Regions from separate parts of the Brevibacillus sp. NPDC058079 genome, predicted to be linked through region 2. Evidence: riboswitches for the same ligand, from Rfam matches in the RefSeq annotation. Region 2 holds a riboswitch; each other region holds the start of a gene.

Region 1 (4,161 bases), on a different contig from region 2:
CAATCCAGAGCTGGTGAGAAATCGTTACCAACACAAAAATAAAGCGATACATGATCATTAATAAGTCAGTCACAAGGACAGGCATACGAAGTCGGCGAAGCACCTGCAAGATTTCAGCAAACGGCACGGTAAACAAAATGAAAGCAAAGCAAGATAAGCTCGCCATGGTACGCCAAAATAAAATCCAAACTTTACTAAATGATGACGTAGGCACATAGAGCACATACGAACCCAACTCCCATGCTGCCGCGACCTGGACGTGTACTTCTCCTGCTCTCGCCCCTTCTACCAATAGGGCAGGGAGCCCCGCCACGAAAAACGAGAGCGACACGATCATAAAGGCACAATAGATACGGACAGGAATACGGGCATACACCACTACCCATACCGTCATCCAAACAACGACGGCCATCTGCATCCATACATGTCCCACCAAGACGAGTAGTAACAATGCACTCGCCAGCAATAACTTATGAGCTGGCGGCAGACGTTTTAGCCTGCTTTGATAAGAAAGTGAATCAAGCTGCAGACCGTTCATTTTTTCCGCTTATCCAACCGACCTTTGTACAAGCCTACAGCGTAGCCAACCACTCCCGCTCCCAACGCCGCCTGCACCGCAAACAATAGACTCTCCGTCTCTCCCCCTGGTGGTTCTATCAGCGGTTGAAACCACGGTTCGTAATTCGGAGCAATTTCCTTAATCGCTTCCTCCGCTACGCCGTCTGCGCCGCCAAATTCCGAATCCTGCACCAGCAACAGCGGGACAATCGCCAATACGATTACCCCCAAGAGTAAAAGCCAGTTCCATCCTTTTTTCACAGCGATTCCTCCCGTTTGAGCAAACGAAGCTGTGTAAGCTCTTTTGCGTTGTAAGATAACAACCAGTTCCAAACAAGGACAGTCAACAGACCTTCACTGATTGCGAGCGGTACTTGCGTGAATGCAAAAATTCCTGCAAATTTGGCAAACGAGGCCAACACTCCGCCAGATTCAGCTGGAAATGCGAGTGCCAGTTGAATCGAAGTCACCAAATAGGTAGTGAGGTCAGCCAAAGCAGCCGCCGCAAAAACAGCCAGACGTTGGCTTCCGTTGACCTTCATGATCATCCGATAGATTCCGTATGCCACCAGTGGTCCTACTACAGCCATGGATACAGCATTTGCCCCTAGCGTAGTCAAACCTCCATGTGCCAAAAGCAAAGCTTGAAACAAGAGCACCATGCTCCCTAACACAGACATCGCAAAAGGCCCAAACATAATGGCGCCAAGCCCCGTTCCAGTCGGATGAGAGCTGCTGCCTGTAACCGAAGGTATTTTCAGTGCAGATAAAACAAACGCAAACGCTCCAGCAACGCCAATAAGGAGCTTCATTTCAGGATGTTCTTTTACAATCTTGTTAATCGAGCGAATTCCAAGCATAAAAAATGGCAAGAAGACAGCCCACCAAAATAGGGCCCAGGACAATGGCAAATACCCTTCCATGATGTGCATCGCATGTCCTGTCTCTGGTTCATTGAGCAAAAAATACAGGACAAAGCCCGCGATCATCAGACAAGTCGATACGAGACGAGATCGATTCATGTTCATTCCTCCTTCACTGACTTTCGTTCTTTCCTACAAATAAAAAAATCCCATCCATCAATGGACGAGATGTGCACACAAAACAACAGACTAACTATACAGCCTCATTGCCTCGTATTCACCGCTCCTTTCCGCGAAGGTTCTGTGGTGTGGCTACTAGGTAGGTCTCCTGGCTTCCAGATCCATGCGCTCTTTGTCCTTCCCCATACGAAAATGAGTGGTTTCCTTCTCAAAGAGAGCTCCTTGGTTACAGTGGCGGGACCGCTCGGGACTTTCACCCGATTCCCTGTTACCCTTTATGCGTCACATAAAGGCACCTAACGCCGACAATATGCAATTGACAGACAATTCATGTTTGTCCCACATCATTATACCGGATCACTACATAAATCGGAAGAATATAAGCAAAAACGCATAAGCCGATGCCCCACTACAAACGGAGCCATCGACCTATGCGTGCTTGTTCTATCTATTCTTTTGCGTCTACGCCAATTACTTCACTAATATGTTTAAAACCATCGCGCTGCATGAGCTTGAGCAGTTTTTTGTTAATTTGCTTGGCAATACCTGGGCCTTGATAAATCATCCCCGTATACACCTGAACGAGACTGGCTCCTGCTCGGATTTTCGCGTAGGCGTCTTCGCCGTTATAAATGCCTCCGACACCAATGATTGGTACCTTGTCTCCTACTTCTTGATAAATCTCCTTCACCCAAGCAGTGGAAAGCTCCGTAAGAGGTCTTCCGCTCAAGCCACCAGCTTCCTCGGCAAATCGATGTCCGGAAACCGCCTCGCGTGACAGTGTCGTATTGGTAGCGATAATTCCGGAAATGCCTTCTTCAACAGCAGCGTGAACAACATCGCGCATGTGCTCATCCGACATGTCTGGTGCTACTTTCAGCAATATCGGTTTTTTCTTGATGGCACGCGCTTCCATTTCGGTCGCCTTTTCCCTTACTGCACGCACCAAATGACGCAAGCTCTCTGTTTCCTGCAAGTCACGCAGATTCGGGGTATTCGGAGAGCTGATGTTAATGACGAAATAGTGACCGTATGCATAGAGCATGTCCATACATTTGCTATAGTCGATGGCCGCCTCTTCATTCGGCGTTACTTTGTTTTTCCCAATGTTAATCCCAATCGGAACATCTGAGTATGCGTAACCGACCAAATGCTGGGAAGCCAAATACGCACCGTGATTGTTGAAGCCCATCCGGTTAATGACAGCTTGATGTTCCGGCAATCGGAACAAACGCGGCTTCGGATTGCCTGGCTGCCCCTGCGGCGTCAACGTCCCGATTTCCACAAACCCAAAACCAAGAGCACCCAACGCATGATAGACTTCTGCATTTTTATCAAAACCGGCTGCAAGTCCGACTGGATTCGGAAACGTCATTCCCCACAGCTTATTCTCCAACCGCTGGTCTTTTACCTGATAGATCATCTTCAGGATGCTTTTGCCTGGAGCAGAATCCTCCACTAGCCTTAAGGCACCAATTGTCTTTTCATGAATCTCTTCCGCATCTTGCTGGAATAGATATTTTCTTATGAGCTGATACATCGGCTGCACTCCTTACTCCGTTTCTACCTTTTTACCTCATAGTAGAATACCATACTTTTTCGGGAGGATGTAACCTTTATACCTGATACATATTTCCAAGCAAGCAGGCAAATCCTAACAACACCACCACGCACAGGGGGATAAGTCTTTCATGAAAGTGGACGGAAAAATCGGGATTGGTCAAGCCATTATGGTGATGATGCTGACGATCGGCATTACGAACCACGTAACCGTCATCCCCCTCGTACTTAGTAAAGCAGGCAGAGATGCTTGGTTGAGCGTGTTGCTTTCAGGTATCCCCTTTTCCTTCTGGGCGTATCTGCTGTTTGTAATTAATCGAAGTTTGGTTCAACAGTCTTTGTATGAGTGGATTTCACAACGATCAGGAAAAATCGTCAGCAATTTCTTGCTCGTTCCAATCATGATTTGCCTGTACCTAATGGCGCTAACGAATCTGATCGATACGCAAACTTGGACAACCGTAAACTACTTGCCTCGAACACCCGAGTGGGTGACCGCTTTAGCCTTGATGGGGCTATGTGTACTCGCTTCTATTGGAGGTATGACCTCCGTTGGAATCACAGCAGGCATCTTGCTCCCCATAGTCGTGTTGCTCGGATTTTTCGTTGCTTTTGGCAATATTCCCAAAAAGGATTATAGTCTTTTGCTCCCGCTTTTCCAGAACGGTTTTCGTCCGCTGTTACATGGGATGCTTTACGTTGGCGGCGGTTTCACCGAGATGTTTCTGCTCCTGTTGCTCCAGCATCACGTACGAAAGCCGTTTCGACTCATACACTTTTTTGTCATGCTCGGTATCACGTTGCTGTTGACACTCAGCCCACTGACAGGGGCAATTGCAGAATTTGGACCTGTGGAGTCCGCTCGTCAACGTTTTCCTGCATTTGAACAATGGCGGCTACTCACGATCGGAAAAGACATCGAGAACATGGAGTTTTTCTCGATTTTTCAGTGGCTTTCTGGTGCTTTTATTCGAATAACGCTTTGCCTGATTCTTTTAGG
Region 2 (4,161 bases):
TCGCTGTTCACTTCCTTCCGCATGGACCTCGCGAAGCGCTGCCAGAAGTCGTTCATTTTCCTCTCGTCCACGCACTGCGATTCTCACATCATGTGCCGTCAAACCGGGATACATCGCACAGTTGCGGATCAGAACGCCTTTTTTGCCGAGCCGTGCCTGCAATTGTTCAGCTGGCAATCCTTCTGGCGATCGCAGCAACAAAAAGTTTGCCTCCCCAGGCCATACCTGCCAGCCCAACTCACTACGGATACAATCAGTCAAATACGCACGTTCTGCTTTTATGAGCCTGCGCGTCTGTTTCTCGTATGCCTGCTCCTGCAAGCACAGTTCTCCAGCTAAAAGGGCTAGTGCATTCACGCTCCAGCTCACTTGCTTCTGGCGCATCTTCGCAATGACATCTGGATGCGCAATCGCATAACCCAGGCGCAATCCCGGGATCGCGTACATTTTCGTCATCGAACGCATCAAAATCACACGGGTAAAGCGCTCCAGCTGCGTCGCCAATGTATACTGCCGCTCTTCCTCCACAAAATCGAGAAAAGCCTCATCCACGATGAGCCACGTATTGGTCTCTTTCGTCCATTCCGCCATTTGGCGCAGCTCATCCGGTTGATACAGGATTCCGGTTGGATTGTTTGGCGACCCGACAAATACGAGATCAGACTGCGTAAAAAGAGTGTGCAGCTCTTCAGGATCGGGCTTGTACCCGTTCGCTTCCTTCCCGAAACAGCCAATGACGCGAGCACCATACTGCTCGGAAAGTTGCGCGTATTCCGAAAAGCAAGGATACACTACACCAACCGTTTGCGGCGAAAGGCCGAGGATGGCCAATGCCATTGCCTCCGCTGCACCATTGGCAGGCAGCAACCATTCTTCCGGCACTTGCAGCCGTTTTGCCAATGCATGACGAAACACACGATGTCCAGGGTCTGGGTAATGCGCTACAGCAGCTAGCGAAGCCAGCAGCATCTCACGAACGCTTGCTGGCATCCCCAGCGGATTAATATTGGCACTGTAATCCAGAAACTGCCCTGGCTCTCGACCAAAGCGCTGCGCTGCGGTCAGCAAGTCTCCACCATGACCGTATGTTTCTATTACACCTGCGCTTGTCAAAACTCTACCCCCAGCACAGCTGGAATCCCTTCATCGTAGTAATGCTTGATTGGCTTCATCTCTGTCACCAAATCTGCGATGTCCAAAATCTCCTGCTTTGCTGCCCGTCCCGTAATCACGAGGTGGATATGACTTGGCCTGTTTTGAATCGCTTCCAAGACATCGGACAATGGCAACACATCGTCAATCGGGAAGCGGTCAATCGCCAATGCATTATTCAGCTCATCCAGAATGACGACATCGTACGCTCCGGAAGAGAGCTTTTCGCTCGCAAACGCCCAAGCTTCTTTCAAAGCCTGACGATGCTCCTCCGGTGTCTTCGTCCATGTGAAGCCAACACCCATTTGCACAATTTCTATGCCCAATTTATCGAAAATAATCTTTTCTCCGTATGTACGCTCCGGCGACTTGATGAATTGAACCATCAGCACCTTTTTTCCGCGCCCTGTCGCCCGCACAGCCAATCCGACTGCTGCCGTCGTTTTTCCTTTGCCGTCTCCCGTGTAAACGAGGGTCAAGCCCCGCTTCTTATCGTTTTTCTCCATCGTAACCACCTCAAAAAGTGATGTATTTTACTCCGTTGTTTCCTCCAAATACTTTCCGAAGCCAACAAAAAAAGCGCTCTGTTTCCCCAGTACGTAAGGAAAAACAAAGCGCGGATAGCCGAAAGCAACAATCCTCACCTCTTCCTTTGACCCGAAGGAAATCAGTGTAAACATAAAAACAGGCAGGTCTCCTGGCTCGAGGATCATCGCTCTTCTTCTCCTTCCCGCTCCCGGATGGGCAGTGGATGGCATGGTGCCTTGAAGAACAGCTACTCTCTTACAGTGGCGGGACCGCGTTGGCTTTTCACCAAACTTCCCTTTTAACCTTGCTCCTGCGAATCGGTTTCGCAAAAACAAGGACCTGTTTCTCTTCCATATGTAAATGTCATTCGTTTCGTTGACAAGCACTTGCTTTAATAATAGCAAAAGCTACCGAGGATTCAAGCAAAAGCTGCCGATTCCTCGCAGGTGTCTATTGGCAGAAAATTTAAGATAATCACCATTTACTTACCTGAAAATTTTCGTTACCCTATTGGCAAACAATCGAAAGTGGTGTGCAGTCATGCTATTTCCTCCGATTCCAAAAATACCAGACATGGTCTTGCCCAGCCCACTGCCGATCAAGGAATGCGACGAACCGATGATCCCCCTCTCTTCCCTCTGTGAACAAATCACAGTCTATCCAGCCTACTACCACGAGGGCTATGCCGGAACACAGCCAGAAGCCTTTTTGCGAGAAGGGGCAGCACGCAAGCTCGCCATGGCAGCCGCGCAACTGCCTATTGGCTACAAGCTCGTCGTGTTGGACGGCTGGCGCTCGTTCGAGGTACAGGCATCCTTGTATGAACGTTTCCGTGAAGCCTTGCTTTCACAAGGCTGGCAGGAAGGACCCGCGCTCACCGATGAATTGAGCAAATTCGTCGCTTATCCAACAACAGACCTCTCCAAGCCGTCCCCTCACCTATCCGGTGGCGCAGTCGATCTGACTATCGCAGGACCTGATGGCTGGCTGGAGATGGGGACAGCCTTCGATAATTTCAGTGTAAGGGCTGCAACTCGCCATTATGAAGAACTCGTACATCCTACACAAAAGGACATCGAGATTCGAGACAATCGCCGACTGCTGTATCATTTGATGACGACTGTCGGATTCGTCAACTATCCGAAAGAATGGTGGCATTTCGAGTATGGGACGCGCACCTGGGGACAAAAAACGCAGCAGGAGCCGATCTATGGCGGGGTTTTGTCGATGTAACCACAAATACTCAAGTATTCAGCCGAAAAAGGCATGAGCCCGGTCGATACCGTACTCATGCCCAGATGGCCGCCCACTCTTCAAACTCAACAAATTCCTGTAGCTCTTAGGTCACTGGTATTTCAGAAGATGCTGCTGAAACCAAAAGGCTTTTGTTGTATTCAGGCGACAATACAATATTTGTATAAGTTCCGCGCCCTGACACATAGTGATAGGAATGCTCGACGCCTGCTGGGATAAAAATAGCTGCTGGACTCTCAACAGTCTTCTCTTCTTCACCCAGTTGAACATGACACACCAGACTAGTGCCATCAGGTGCATCTCCCCAAAAGAGGAAGGCACTGTCACAATGATGCGCATGTCTGTCTACATGTTTTTCAGAAACACCGGACAAATCGCATAATCTAAAGATCCTTTGGATCACATAGAATGAGGCTCGCTCATCAACACGCGAATCCATCATAACCCAGCGTATCCCTGGACCGTCACGATGATACTGTAGCTCTGAAGCACCTTTGGGAAACGGCTTTCCTACCTGTAAGGAAACAGGCAGCTTTGGGCTTCCTAGTGGAGGACGCTTTTCTTCGAGAAGCCGTATTCTTCCAATCGTTTCGGGAGGAAATGGCTCATACGCTTTGGAATTTCTCTTTACGGCTTGGACATGGTAAGCCGATGTATGCGTAAAGGCATTTTGCCCAGTGATAGGGCGCAGTTCGTCCGGTCTATACCCTGTCGTCAGACGTATCGCTTGTACAAGCTCGGGAATTCTATCCAAAGAATAACGATGATCATTTCGCAGCTTTTGCAACGCGACAGTAAGCTGGATCAAGTCAGTAATGCCAGCTCTTTCACCGATTCCTAAAATTGTTGTATCAATGACAGAGGCGCCTGCATCAATAGCCGCCAGCGCATTCGCTTGAGCAAGACCGAAATCATTATGCAGATGCACTTCAATCTCGCATCCAAATTCCTCAATGGCACGAGTTACGATTTTTTTGCATGTATCAGGCTCCCATATCCCGACAGTATCTGCCAAACTAATGCGATCTGCGCCTGCCTGTAAAGCAACATGACCTAAGCTGGATATCCTTTCCCACTCTGTCCGTGAAGCGTCTTCAATCGTGAATCTAACCTGTAAGCCAAGCTTTTTTGCTTCGATAACAGCTTGTTGGACTTTCTCATGTATATAGCTTTCCTGATGATGACTGAATTTGGTTTGGATAGACACATCATTAATGGAAGCCCATA
Region 3 (4,161 bases), on a different contig from region 2:
GTTCATCGAGGGCAATCATCGTCAGATACGCGCGTGCTGTCATTCGCTTTTCCCCTGTCAACAAGTTCTCCGCTTCCACTCTCACAAATACTTCCATCGATGTCTTATGAGTCCAGGTGACATAAGCCTCCAGGTTGATCGCTTCTCCAGTCTTGATTGGCGCGAGAAAATCAAAGGAATCGCTGGACGCAGTGACAACAGGTTTACGGCAATGGCGCATGGCTGCGATGCAGGCGATCTTGTCTACATATGCCATGACTTTCCCACCGAAAATGGTATGGTGGTGATTCGTATCCGGTGGAAAGACAAGATCAGTCAAAAAGGTTCTCGATTGTTGGATCGGTCGTGCTTCTGTTATCATTTGTGGTGTGACTCCTCTCATCGTGTGCACCTTCCCTACTGGGCTGTCAAACGACTCCGAATCGCCTTCGTTGCCGCAACCATGTTTCGTAATGACTGAACGGTTTCTTCTCTCCCTCTTGTCTTCAGCCCGCAATCCGGGTTAATCCAAAATTGATCTGGTGGAAGTACTTGTACACCTCGTGCTACCATATCTTCCATTTCTGAGACAGCTGGAATTCGGGGACTATGGATATCGTATACGCCGAGCCCGATACCTTTGTCATACGTACCTGTTTCGAATACAGACACGAGCTCTCCATGGCTGCGTGAAGTTTCAATCGAAATCACATCGGCATCGAGTTCGCTGATGACATCCATGAAATCTTGGAATTCGCAATAGCACATATGTGTATGAATCTGTGTGCTCGGCGCAACGGTAGAGGTCGCTAGACGAAACGCTCTGACAGCCCATTCGAGATAAGCTCCCTGCTCTTCGTTTTTGAGCGGCAATCCTTCGCGCAGCGCTGGTTCATCGACTTGAATCATGAGAATTCCCGCTTCTTCCAAGGCTTCTACTTCTTTTCGCAATGCCAACGCGATTTGCTCGCACACTTCTTGTCTGGAGACATCGACTCGAGCAAACGACCAATTCAGAATGGTTGCTGGGCCAGTTAACATGCCCTTCATTGGTTTGGCGGTCAATGATTTTGCATACACACTTTCTTTGACCGTCATCGGTGCTACAAACTCCACATCTCCGTAAATAATAGGTGGCTTGACGCAGCGCGAGCCATATGACTGAACCCAGCCGTTTTTCGTGAACAAAAAGCCATCGAGCTTTTCGCCAAAATACTCAACCATATCGGTTCGTTCGAACTCACCATGGACGAGGACATCTAGACCGAGCTCTTCTTGTATCTCAATCCATTCCTTGATTTGCGCCTGAATGAAAGCATCGTATTGTTCCACTGTCCAATTCCCTTTTTTAAACTGTTGTCGGGCTTGGCGAACCTCCGCCGTCTGCGGGAAGCTTCCGATTGTAGTAGTTGGCAACAGTGGCAACTTCCACGTATTTTGTTGAATCTCTCGACGTTCGAGATAAGGAACACTTCTTTCAAGTTTTGCTGCAGCTATTTGACGTAAAGCATTCTGCACTCCTCGACGATTCCTCGCTGGAGATAATGCCAGCTTCAGCAAGTCCGCTTCATTTTGGGCGATCTCTTTCGAAATGACATACTTACCATATCGGAATCCTTGGACTAAGAGCTGTACTTCCCCCAGTTTTTCGTCGGCAAACGCCAATGCAGGCATGACTTCCTCTGGCAAGTCGCTCTCTGCTTCAACCGTTACAGGTACATGCAACAAACTACTGGACGGCTGCAGCCACAGCTTTTCGAGTGGTACGATCTCGGAAATTTCTTTGATCAGCTCCCACTTCTCCTCAATGGACGCACGCCATATGTTTCGACCGTCGATGATTCCCGCTCCGAGAATCTTGTCTGCTGGAAACCCGTGTTTTTTCAGATTGGTCAGATTGCGCTTCGCTCCGTGTACAAAATCAAGACCAATTCCTTTTACTGGTAAGGAAATCAGCTCCTCGTACCAATCCACCGCTTCAAAATAGGTTTGCAGCATGCACTGTAGATGTGGTAGTGCTTGACCGATTTGCGCATAGATACGTTTGATGATGGCGCGATCAAGCTCCGATACATCCAGTGCAAATGCAGGCTCATCGATTTGCACCCATTCCACGCCGTGCAGATCCAACTCGCGGAGAACGTCTATGTAAAGCGGAACGAGTTGATCCACGACGATCTCAAATTCGTTTTTCTCATATCCTTTGGACAATTTGACAAACGTATACGGGCCTACAATGACAGGCTTTCCGATGATGCCAAACTTTTCCTTGGCCTCCAAATATGCTTGGAGAGGCTTATTCTCGGTTATGGCTGGTTGTCGTTCACCGAACTCCGGGACGATATAATGGTAGTTCGTGTTAAACCATTTCGTCATTTCGCTGGCGACAGCTTCCTTCGAACCGCGAGCCATGGCGAAGTATGTGGCTAAAGAAACCGGGCCTCCCTTGTATTCATAACGCTTGGGGACCATTCCAAACATCACAGCCATATCCAGCATGTGATCGTAGTACGTAAAGTCACCCACAGGGATCAGCTCGACCCCTTTTTCCTGCTGACGCAACAGGTTTTGGTGACGGATTTGCTCCATTTGCTGTACCAGGCTTTTCTCATCGATAGTGCCTGCCCAAAATGCTTCCAATGCCTTTTTCCACTCCCGGTTCTTCCCGATCCGTGGATATCCCAAATTGCTGCTTTTCATGAGCTTCCTCTCCATTCTTTATTCGATCTTGACTTGAATCCGCCCAATAAAAAAGGCATCTCCAACGATCAAAAAGAACGTTAGAAATGCCAAATAAGCACTGAGATCACAGCATCCTAACACCTCCCTATCTCCCGTAGGTTAAGCAGTGTCGTCGAAACAGGCAGGTCTCCTGACTTTGGGATCATCATCTGCACATGCCTTCCCAATCCGTTTGGATCAGTGGCTGATAAATGTGCCGACTCCCCTCATACAGTGGCGGGACCGTGTCGGATTCTAACCGACTTCCCTTTTCATCCTTGGTCGATCTTGATAACCAAAGAACCTGTTCCCACTCTTATGAAGTTATCGTGGTTCTGTGAAGTGCCCCAGTAAACTAGCAGGGCAGCATACTGTTCATACAGTAACACAGAATCCATTTTTTGTCATACTAAAATTTAAAATCATCATCGGTCAACGGCTCTACGTTTAGCGTGCGGACATAACCATTTCCTTTTTTCGAGAAGAAGTCATGCTGCTTCGTCTGCGTTCGAATACCGTTCAGTACGATCGGGTTCACTTCTTCCTCCGGGAATAGCGGATCCAGCCCCAGATTCATCAAAGCCTTGTTCGCATTATAGCGCACGTACACATGAACATCTTCAGCCAATCCGATTTCCGTATACAACGAAGTCGTATAGGCCTCTTCATTTTCTTGCAGCTCGTGCAAAAGGGCATACAGTTCCTCTTTTGCTGCGGCCTGCTCGACCACACTCAGACCTTGATAGACTTCTTGCGCGAGAACGCCGACATAGAGTCCGTGGATGCTCTCGTCGCGAACAATCAGATCGATAATTTCCCCGCTGCTTGTCATCTTGCCTTGCCCCGCCAAATAGAGCGGATAGAAGAAGCCGCTATAAAACAGATAGCTTTCCAGGAAGACGGACGCTACCATCGCCATGTATAAGTCTTTCGGTTTCTCAATTTCTTGATAGCGTTTCGAGATGAGGGCCGCTTTCTTTTGCAGATGTGGATTGTTTTCTACCCACGAAAAAATACCGTCAATCTCTTCTATCGATGCCAGCGTTGTAAAAATACTGCTGTACGATTTGGCATGGATTTGCTCCATCATGCCCATGAAGGCGAGAACCGCTTTTCTTTGTAGTCCATCGACATGCTCCATGATCTTCGGCATCCCTACTCCACCCTGAACCGTATCTAGCAAGGTGAGACCGCCCAATACTTTTTTATATGTGTCGCGTTCAGTCGCACTGAGCTCCATCCAGGACATCTTGTCATCTGACAGCGGAATCTCATCATCCGTCCAGAACTGCATGATGTTTTGATTCCAAAACGTCATTGTAAAATCGTCGTCCGGCCTGTTCCAATTGACTGCTTTCATATGGCGTTCCTCTTCTCTATTTGCTTGATGCTTTTCCATTTATAAATCGAGTTCACTAAATAGCGCAGCTAATGCACTCTTCTACAGTCAAATGCTTCGTA

What was found. A riboswitch is a leader RNA that binds a small molecule or an ion and turns the genes downstream of it on or off. The one in region 2 is predicted to bind cobalamin.
Region 1: another riboswitch for cobalamin. It lies ahead of ACFVS2_RS14835 (energy-coupling factor ABC transporter permease); the one in region 2 lies ahead of cobO (cob(I)yrinic acid a,c-diamide adenosyltransferase).
Region 3: another riboswitch for cobalamin. It lies ahead of metE (5-methyltetrahydropteroyltriglutamate--homocysteine S-methyltransferase); the one in region 2 lies ahead of cobO (cob(I)yrinic acid a,c-diamide adenosyltransferase).

Annotation. Positions count from the first base shown of each region.
Region 1 covers NZ_JBHVSO010000004.1:332,751-336,911, forward strand. Annotated here, with positions in the region: gene cbiQ (cobalt ECF transporter T component CbiQ) at 1-538, opposite strand, end outside; gene ACFVS2_RS14830 (energy-coupling factor ABC transporter substrate-binding protein) at 535-819, opposite strand; gene ACFVS2_RS14835 (energy-coupling factor ABC transporter permease) at 816-1,580, opposite strand; cobalamin riboswitch at 1,723-1,916, opposite strand; gene ACFVS2_RS14840 (quinone-dependent dihydroorotate dehydrogenase) at 2,050-3,141, opposite strand; gene ACFVS2_RS14845 (GerAB/ArcD/ProY family transporter) at 3,293-4,161, shown strand, end outside.
Region 2 covers NZ_JBHVSO010000008.1:179,284-183,444, forward strand. Annotated here, with positions in the region: gene cobD (threonine-phosphate decarboxylase CobD) at 1-1,113, opposite strand, end outside; gene cobU (bifunctional adenosylcobinamide kinase/adenosylcobinamide-phosphate guanylyltransferase) at 1-1, opposite strand, end outside; gene cobO (cob(I)yrinic acid a,c-diamide adenosyltransferase) at 1,110-1,658, opposite strand; gene ACFVS2_RS23070 (hypothetical protein) at 1,686-1,865, opposite strand; cobalamin riboswitch at 1,823-2,038, opposite strand; gene ACFVS2_RS23075 (M15 family metallopeptidase) at 2,221-2,913, shown strand; gene ACFVS2_RS23080 (LeuA family protein) at 3,020-4,161, opposite strand, start outside.
Region 3 covers NZ_JBHVSO010000001.1:1,191,115-1,195,275, forward strand. Annotated here, with positions in the region: gene ACFVS2_RS05405 (acyl-CoA thioesterase) at 1-361, opposite strand, end outside; gene metE (5-methyltetrahydropteroyltriglutamate--homocysteine S-methyltransferase) at 397-2,679, opposite strand; cobalamin riboswitch at 2,825-3,023, opposite strand; gene nrdF (class 1b ribonucleoside-diphosphate reductase subunit beta) at 3,110-4,060, opposite strand; gene nrdE (class 1b ribonucleoside-diphosphate reductase subunit alpha) at 4,116-4,161, opposite strand, start outside.